DNA from 2 places in the Paraburkholderia sp. BR13439 genome. Region 2 is predicted to be linked to the other one. Evidence: riboswitches for the same ligand, from Rfam matches in the RefSeq annotation. Region 2 holds a riboswitch; the other holds the start of a gene.
What was found. Region 2 has a riboswitch for glycine ahead of gcvT (glycine cleavage system aminomethyltransferase GcvT). Riboswitches for the same ligand answer to the same signal wherever they lie in the genome.
Positions count from the first base shown of each region.

Region 1: linked by a shared signal. The riboswitch ahead of AB3X96_RS37665 (D-amino acid dehydrogenase) and the one ahead of gcvT (glycine cleavage system aminomethyltransferase GcvT) in region 2 are both predicted to bind glycine.

Region 1 is NZ_JBFPKN010000033.1:1,828-6,238, reverse strand. It holds gene AB3X96_RS37675 (NAD(P)/FAD-dependent oxidoreductase) at 1-434, shown strand, start outside; gene AB3X96_RS37670 (hypothetical protein) at 660-1,043, opposite strand; gene AB3X96_RS37665 (D-amino acid dehydrogenase) at 1,212-2,462, opposite strand; glycine riboswitch at 2,599-2,690, opposite strand; gene AB3X96_RS37660 (GMC family oxidoreductase) at 2,773-4,411, opposite strand, start outside.
Region 2 is NZ_JBFPKN010000001.1:153,159-157,569, forward strand. It holds gene AB3X96_RS00760 (oxidoreductase) at 134-1,183, shown strand; gene AB3X96_RS00765 (hypothetical protein) at 1,399-1,749, shown strand; glycine riboswitch at 1,799-1,901, shown strand; glycine riboswitch at 1,922-2,082, shown strand; gene gcvT (glycine cleavage system aminomethyltransferase GcvT) at 2,163-3,281, shown strand; gene gcvH (glycine cleavage system protein GcvH) at 3,342-3,722, shown strand; gene gcvP (aminomethyl-transferring glycine dehydrogenase) at 3,816-4,411, shown strand, end outside.

The sequences.
Region 1 (4,411 bases), on a different contig from region 2:
CCCAATCGGATACGCATCTCTCGCGCACAATCGTGCTTGCTGACAGGAAGGTCTTTATCACGCCGATGGAAAGCGGTCTGCGTATTGCAGGCACAGTCGAATTTGGCGGCACTCAGCGCCCGGGTAATGAGCGGCGAGCAACCCTTCTCGAACACCATGCCCGGGCAGGACTGCCATCGTTGAATACGACGCGTGGCGCGACCACGTGGATGGGACACCGTCCCTGCATGCCCGATTCAATGCCCGTTCTGGGTCAGGCACCTGACCGAAAAAATCTCTGGCTTGCCTTCGGACACGGCCACCTTGGGCTGACTGGTTCAGCTCCCACAGCCAAGATTATCGCGGACTGCGTGACAGGCCGGCCGCCGCAGAGGGACCAACTTGGGCGATTCTCTGCAGCGCGCTTCGGCAAACCCGCCGTCCAGGAAGCCTGATTCGGGGGCGCGCTCATCCGCGTACTGCTGCGTCACAGGGTCGTCATCATGACCTGCTTGCCGCCGGCTTGTCCGGTGTACGGTTCCGTGTCAAGCGGGTGGCCTGTTTTCTTCGGAATCTGGTATTACTCGCCGTCCTGATTTTGCGAGTCGTAGTTCGTACTGGCCTCCACCGCTATGGAGCCAGCGGCGCGATTCCAGTAGGGCAGGTACCGTCCGGTAGTATTAGTCCCGGGTGTGCCGACGTACATCTGGTCTTTGCCATCGAACGCATTCGGCTCCGGCGATGCCCAGGAATGACTTGTGGGATTCGAGTGCCGACCGGAGCATGTCATCCGCCACATGGCGGTCAGCAATGCCCCGGGTTCGCATTGCCACCAACGAATCAGCCAGGTTGGCTGCGATATCCATCGTCGCGTCGAGTTCCCCGGCGACCTGAACGGCGTTGGTGCGAGCAAGCTCCTGTGCGTACCGAACAGCCGCATCTTTCTGGGAGGCACCTACACGGATACTGATGCTCGCGATGCAAACAAAGAATCCGGCTGTTACGGCAAGCGCGACGGCCGCGAGCATTTTGGCCTTGAGCGTCACCTTTTTTTTGTTATACATAGGTCACCTCGCGCGTTTTGCGCGTCGTCTGTTCTGGCCGCTGGCGACTGAGCGGCGTTCGACGGGACGCGGTCCCGTAGTCTTTGGATTGAGTTCAGATACGCGAGCGCCACCCGCGTGACCGCGTCAAAAGACAAGGTCAGGCGAGTGGCGATACGTCGGGCAAGGTCAGGCGCTTACGGCCGCACGCACTGAGCGGAGGTGGGAGGACTCAACGCTGTCTGCCAGCAACTCCGCTGTTGCGCACGAGAGCGTCCAGCCGAGGTGTCCGTGTCCGGTGTTGTAGAACACGCCGTCCTGTTTGCCAGGACCAACCTTGGGAAGCATGTTGGGCATCATCGGGCGCAGCCCCGCCCATGGAATAACGCGTGCGGTCGAGCAGTCGGGGAAATAGCGCCGTACCCAGTCGGTGAGGGGCGCGACGCGGTCAGCCCGGATATCCTTGTTGAAGCCGTTGATCTCCGCGGTGCCTGCGACCCGGAAGCGGTCGACACCCAATCGGCTCGTCACGATTTTGGCCGCATCATCGAGCAGGCTTACCCAAGGGGCTGCCTGTTGACTCTTTTCGTCATCGAGGTTGACCGTAATCGAATATCCCTTCACAGGATAGATGTTCACGTGGTCCCCGAACATGGCTGCAAATCGGCGGCTGTGAACCCCTGCACATACAACCACCCCGTCGACCACATCGTTTCGTCGGCGGTCGCCACCAGCAGTCGAGTGGATCCGTAAGCCGTCGGTTTCGCGGGCGATTGAGGTGATGTCAGTGTCGTAGTGGAAATGGACGCCCTTGCGACGACAAGCTTCGGCCAAACCCCGCGTGAATTTGTGGATGTCACCGGTGGAATCCGAGGGTGTGAAGAAGCCGCCGTAGAACTCGCCCCGGAGGGTCGGCTCAATCTGCTTCATTTCCCGTGGGGTGACCGACCTGCGGTCGAGGCCACCCTCACGCAGCAGGACGTTGACCGCAGACGCAGCCTCGAAACCGGCGCGGTCCGCGTAAATGTGCAGAATGCCCCGCTTCTCGAGGTTGAAGTCAAAGCCTTCCTGCTCGGCGATTGCGTACAGATGCTCGCGCGCCATGATGGCGAGGCGCACTGTATCGACCGTGTTGGACTTGTAATTCGGAATCTGGCGCAAGAATTCGCCCATCCACGAGTACTTGTGCCAGGAAGGCGCAGGGTTGAGTAAGAGCGGAGCGTCCGCTGTCGTCATCCATTTGAGTCCTTTGAGTACGGTGGCCGTACTATTCCAGACTTCCGCGTTACTCGCCGAAAGTTGCCCACCATTCGCGAACGACGTTTCCATGGCCGCATAGCGATTCTTTTCGTACACGGTCACGTCGAGACCGCGTTTCGCGAGTGCGTAAGCGGTGGTCACCCCGGTGATGCCGGCGCCGATAACTGCAACTTTTTTCATTTGCACACGTCCAGTCAAAGCTAATGCGGCGTAATCCGCATGCCCCATCTGTCCATGTACCTGAGAGTTTCCTTCTCCGGGGTTTCAACCAGAGAATCTCCTTCGGTGGGCGCCTGATGCGCCGCTCTCCAGATGTTGATGCGACACGGTCCTTTGGCCTGAGAGTTTCCGGGGCGGTTGCTCCGTCGGCGCCGCTGTTGAATCAGCGGTCTCTCCCGTGTTCGCAATGAGATATCAGTGCTGCACCGCAGGCGAAACCCCTGAACGCATCCGGTCCGAGCGTCACGGTTTTTCGCCTTCGGCTTTCAATTCAGGAAGGCATCTTGGCGCGTCGGAATCGTTCCAGGTCGACGCTCGGCATCTCGGTCGTTTCCGACACCGCCGATGTCGCGCCCCGTTTGATGAAGTCGGCGAGTCGTTCGGCGAGCATAATCGTCGGAGCAGTCGTGTTCCCCGAGACGAGTGCTGGCAAGACCGACGTGTCGGTTACACGGAGGCCTTCCAGCCCGTGAACACGGAACGTCGTATCCACAACCGACATGTCGTCCGTGCCCATCCGGCAGGCGCCTGACGGGTGAAGTGCGCCTTGCCCCGTCTCGCGGACGAAACGGATTCGCTCTTCCTTTGTGCGAAGAATACCGCCAGGACGATACGGTGCCCTCACGTACTTGCTCATGGCTTTCTGTGCAAGCGTCTCCTGACCAATCCGGACGCCTTCCGCCAGCACTTCGGCATCGTACGGGTCCGACAGGTAGTTCGGGTCGACGAGAGGCGGCACTGCAGGGTCGGCGCTGGCGATGCGTATCGTGCCGCGTGAGCGCGGACGTGTCTGGTACACGTTCAGCGTCAGACCGTTGCCGCTCGGTGTCTCGTCTGCACCTTCTTCGACGCCAGCGCCCGGCAGAAAGTGATACTGCAGATTAGGAAGAGGGTCATCCTCGGCGCCGTACCAGACGAGTCCGCCTTCGCAGATGTTGGAACTCACCGGGCCGCTACGGAACAGCGCGTATTCGAGACCCGCGCTGACCTGGTTGCGGAATTTCTTGTAGCGGTCGTAACTGTGCTCACCGGTCAGGTCGTAAATGAGGAACATATCCATGTGGTCCTGGAAGTTCTCGCCCACGCCCGGGAGGTCATGTACCACCGACACGCCGGCCTTGCGAAGTTGTTCAGCCGGACCGATGCCGGAAAGCATCAACAGATGGGGGGAGCCGATTGCGCCAGCGGAGATGATGACTTCGCGCTCCGCGCGGACAATCTTCCGTTGACCATTTTCGACGTGCTCCACGCCAACCGCCCGTCCGTTCTCGACGACGATGCGCACCACGCGGGAATCGGTCTTGATGGTCAGGTTCTTCCGGTTGCGCGCCGGATTGAGATACGCGACCGCGGCGCTGCATCGCTTTCCATCCCGCGTCATCGTCTGGTAGAGACCGCAACCCGCCTGCTTTCCGGAGTTAAAGTCCTGGTTGTAGTTGATGCCCATTTCCTGACACGCTCGCAACCAGGCTTTGGTCAGATAGTGGGTGTAGCGCTGGTCAGAAACTCCCAGCGGGCCGCCCGTACCATGCTCTGGGCCGGCGAAGCGCTCGTTGTCCTCTGCCTTTCGGAAATAAGGCAAAACATCGGCATAGCTCCAGCCATCGAGGCCCATCGAAGCCCAGCCGTCGTAGTCTTCCGGGCATCCGCGCATGTAGACCATCGCGTTGACGGAGCTTCCACCGCCAAGCACGCGGCCTTGCACCATCTCTGGTGTGACCATGTTCTGTTGTCGCTGCGGCTGCAGGCGGTAACGGGTCAGCAGATTGCCCTTGGCTGTCTTGAAATACGTTGCCGGCATGTGAATGTAGGGATTGACGTCGCGCGGCCCCTGCTCAAACAACAGGACGGAGACATTCGAATCCTCGGTCAAGCGACCGGCGGTTGCGCAACCAGCTGGGCCGCCTCCG
Region 2 (4,411 bases):
TGGACAACCGCGATGGACTGCGCGATGGGGGTCATGCTCAGCCCCCGGTCCAGCCCACAAATGCCACAATGATGAGATTGCGCGCCGCCGCCGCGGTGGCAAGGCGGCGCGCCGTTCCTCCAGGAAGAATCGCATGTCCGCATCGCTGAAGATTGGATTGATGGGCTACGGCTTCGCCGGCGCGACGTTTCACGCACCGGTGATCGAACGTTGCGGACGCGCGAGCGTCGCCGCGATTGCGACCGGGCAATCCGAGCGCGCGCACGCCGACTATCCGCACGCGAAGATCGTCGCCGATCTCGACGCGCTGCTCGCGCTCGACGACATCGACTGTGTCGTGATCGCGACGCCCAACGACACCCACTTCGACCTCGCGCGCCGCACGCTCGAAGCCGGCAAGCACGTGGTCGTCGACAAGCCTGTCACGCTGAGTGCCGCCGACGCCCACACACTTGCCAATATCGCGCTCGCCCGCGGCAAGCTGTTCGCACCCTTTCACAACCGCCGCTGGGACGGCGATTTTCTGACCGTACGCGACCTGCTCGCGCGCGTGGAACTGGGTCGCGTCACGCATTACGAATCGCATTTCGACCGCTTCCGGCCGGGCGTGCGTCAGCGCTGGCGCGAAGATGTGACGCGCGGCGGCGGTCTGCTGTTCGATCTCGGTCCGCATCTGATCGATCAGACGCTTGCCCTCTTCGGCGCACCGCAGACCGTCTCGGCGACGGTGCGCACGCACCGCGACGACGCAAGCGCACCCGACTACGTGCACATCCAGCTCGGCTACGAGGAGTTCGAGGTCGTGCTGCATGCAAGCGCGCTGACCGCGTTGCCGGGACCGCGCTTTGCGATCCATGGAACGCGCGGCAGCTATGTGAAACACGGCCTCGACACCCAGGAAGATCAGCTGAAAGCCGGCCTGCGCCCCGGCGACGCAGGCTTCGGCGCCGGCAACACCCCCGGCGTGCTGCGCGTGCTCGAAGGCGACCAGGAAGTCGAGCGTGAATTGCCCACCCGCAACGGCGAGTACGCAGGCTTCTATATTGCGTTGGCCGACACGATCCAGAACGGCGTCGCATTTCCGGTCAGCACGCGCGACGCGGTCGACGTAATGACGATCATCGAACTGGCCGCGCGCAGCTCCGAGCAGGGCGTGCGGCTGCCGTTCGAGCGCATTCGCTGAGCCCTGCATCGCTGCGCGTGGCACCGTGCTCGCGCGGTCTGTGTACCGAAAACAGGATGACCTTCCGCGCCGCAAAGGCCGTCGGCGGGCTTTTCCTGACGTTCCAGAAAGGAACATAACGTTACAAATTCGCCCGCTGCCGAGTCAGCGGGCGTTCCTCGTCATCCGTTGCTAGCGAGGTAGCAATCGATACGACAACGACTCCTGGAGAATCCATGTCTCGAATCATCCGTGCCCTTGTTGCATGCGCGCTGCTCGGCTCAGTCGCCGCCTGCGTGGTAACGCCGCCGCCGGCCCCGCACCCGAGCCCCACTCCGCAGCAGATCGCGGACCAGCGCCTGCATCAGGTCGAGGGCCGCATCGACAATCTCGCGCGCCGTATCGACACTCGGGTGAATCAGGGCTATTACCCACCGCCGCAAGGCGCCGCGCTGCATCACCGCCTCGAGACGATCCGTCAGGAAGCGCGTGACATGGCCACGCAGCACGGTGGCGGTTTGTCCGCGGAAGAACAGCGCGTGCTGAACCAGGAACTGGACAATGCGGCTCATGCGATCGGCGAGTGAGCGCTCCCGGCCCTTTATTTGACAAGCCCAGGCCCGTCGCGTACATTCGCCGCACGCGTCGGGAGAGCGTGCTGGCAAGCGAAAAATCGCAGGCCGCGCCGCCGAAGGGGCACACCCGCAAACTCTCAGGCAAAAGGACCGACCGCGTCGAAAAACCCGTCTTCCGGCGGTTTTTTCGCACTCTGGAGAGCGGCAGTAGCCATCCGCGTCGCACGTCGTGCACCGCAGGCAAGCTGCCCACCGAAGGGGCGCGCGTTTCCCCGTGACGAATCGAGCTCATTGAGCCAGTCGCGGCGGCGCAATCTCTCAGGTATCGAGGACAGAGGGGTCATGCAGAACCACGCTCGCAGGCACAAGGCCGCGAGGCAGTGCGCCGCATGGCCTTTTTTGTTCCGCGAGACGCCCGAGGCCCCATGACCGAACTCAAACACACCCCGCTCCACGCCGCTCACCGTGCGCTCAATGCCCGCATGGTCGACTTCGGCGGCTGGGACATGCCCGTCAACTACGGCTCGCAGATCGAGGAACATCGCGCGGTGCGCACCGACGCCGGCATGTTCGACGTGTCCCACATGTGCGTGGTCGACTTCACCGGCGAGCGCGTCCGCGCGTTCTTCGAATACGCGCTCGCGAACAATGTCGCGAAGCTGCAAACTCCGGGCCGCGCGCTCTACTCCTGCATGCTGAATCCGAACGGCGGCGTGATCGACGACCTGATCGTCTATTACTTCGGCGAAGACCACTTCCGCGTGGTCGTCAACGCCGGCACCGCCGACAAAGACATCGCCTGGTTCGGCCAGCTCAACGCCGAAGGCGGCTTCGGCCTCACCATCACGCCGCGCCGCGATCTGGCGATCGTCGCCGTGCAAGGCCCGAACGCGCGCGAAAAAGCCTGGCAAACGGTGCCGGCCGCGCGCGCCGCGACCGAAGCGCTGAAGCCGTTCAACGCCGCGCGCATCGACGGCACGCCGTTCGGCGAGCTGACCGTCGCGCGCACCGGCTACACCGGCGAAGACGGTTTCGAGATCATCTTGCCCGCTACGCATGTCGAAGCGCTGTGGAATGCGCTCGCCGCCCAAGGCGTGCGCCCGGCCGGTCTCGGCGCACGCGACACGCTGCGCCTCGAAGCCGGCATGAATCTTTACGGCCAGGACATGGACGACAATGTCTCGCCGCTCGACGCCGGCCTCGCATGGACCGTCGACCTCACCTCACCGCGCGACTTCATCGGCAAGAGCAGCCTCGAAGCCGACGGCTCGCGCGCCGGGTTCGTCGGCCTGATCCTGCTGAAGGACAACGGCAAGGCTGCCGGCGTGCTGCGCGCGCATCAGAAAGTCGTCACGCCGCACGGCGACGGCGAAATCACCAGCGGCACGTTCTCGCCGACCATGCAGGAGTCGATCGCCTTCGCGCGCGTGCCGAAAGGCGTGCAGCCGGGTGACACCGTGCATGTCCAGATTCGCGACAAAGCCTGTCCCGCAAGCGTGGTAAAACTGCCGTTCGTGCGCAACGGCAAGGTGCTGGCGGTCTAAGCGGCCGGCGCACGCCCCTACATTCAAACCACTACCGAACATACCGTTCAGGAGCATCCAATGAGCATCCCGGCCGATCTGAAATACACCGAATCGCACGAATGGGTCCGCACCGAAGCGGACGGCACGCTGACGGTCGGCATCACCGACCACGCGCAGGAAGCGCTCGGCGACATCGTCTTCTTCGAAGTCCAGGAACTCGGCAAGTCCGTGACCGCGGGCGACACCGTCGCCGTGATCGAATCGGTGAAGGCCGCTTCCGATATCTACGCGCCGGTTTCAGGCGAAGTCATCGAAGCGAACACGGCCGTCGGCGACTCGCCGGACACCGTCAACAGCACGCCGTACGACAGCTGGCTGTTCAAGATCAAGCCGGCCGCCGACGCGTCGCTCGAGCGTCTGCTCGACGCCGACGCGTACGCGAAGTCGATCGGCGCCTGAGTTACGACCTGACTCGCTGCCTGATTCACTTTCGTTTTAACCGTCAGGCGCGGCGCTCGCACCATGGCGCGCGCCGCGCCGCCAGGAACACCCATGAAGCTCGAACACCCGGATCGTCTGATGAACCGCACTCCTCTCTCGCTCGCCGCGCTCGAAGTGCACGACGCCTTCGCCGAACGGCATATCGGCCCGGATACGGCCGACCAGCAAGCGATGCTCGAAGCACTCGGCTTCGCGTCGCGCGCGGCATTGATCGACGCCGTCATCCCCAAGACGATCCGCCGCACCGAAACGCTGCCGCTCGGCCCCTTCGCGCAACCGAAGAGCGAAGCCGAAGCGCTCGCCGCCTTGCGCGAGCTCGCGGACAAGAACCAGGTGTTCCGCTCCTACATCGGCCAGGGCTATTACAACGCCCATACGCCGACGGTGATCCTGCGCAACGTGCTGGAAAATCCAGCGTGGTACACCGCGTACACGCCGTACCAGCCTGAAATTTCTCAAGGCCGTCTGGAAGCGCTGCTGAACTTCCAGCAAATGGTCACCGACCTGACCGGCCTCGCGATCTCGAACGCATCGCTGCTCGACGAAGCGACCGCCGCGGCCGAAGCGATGACGCTGCTGCAACGCGTCGGCAAACCGAAGTCGAACGTGTTCTTCGTCGCCGACGACGTATTGCCCCAAACCATCGA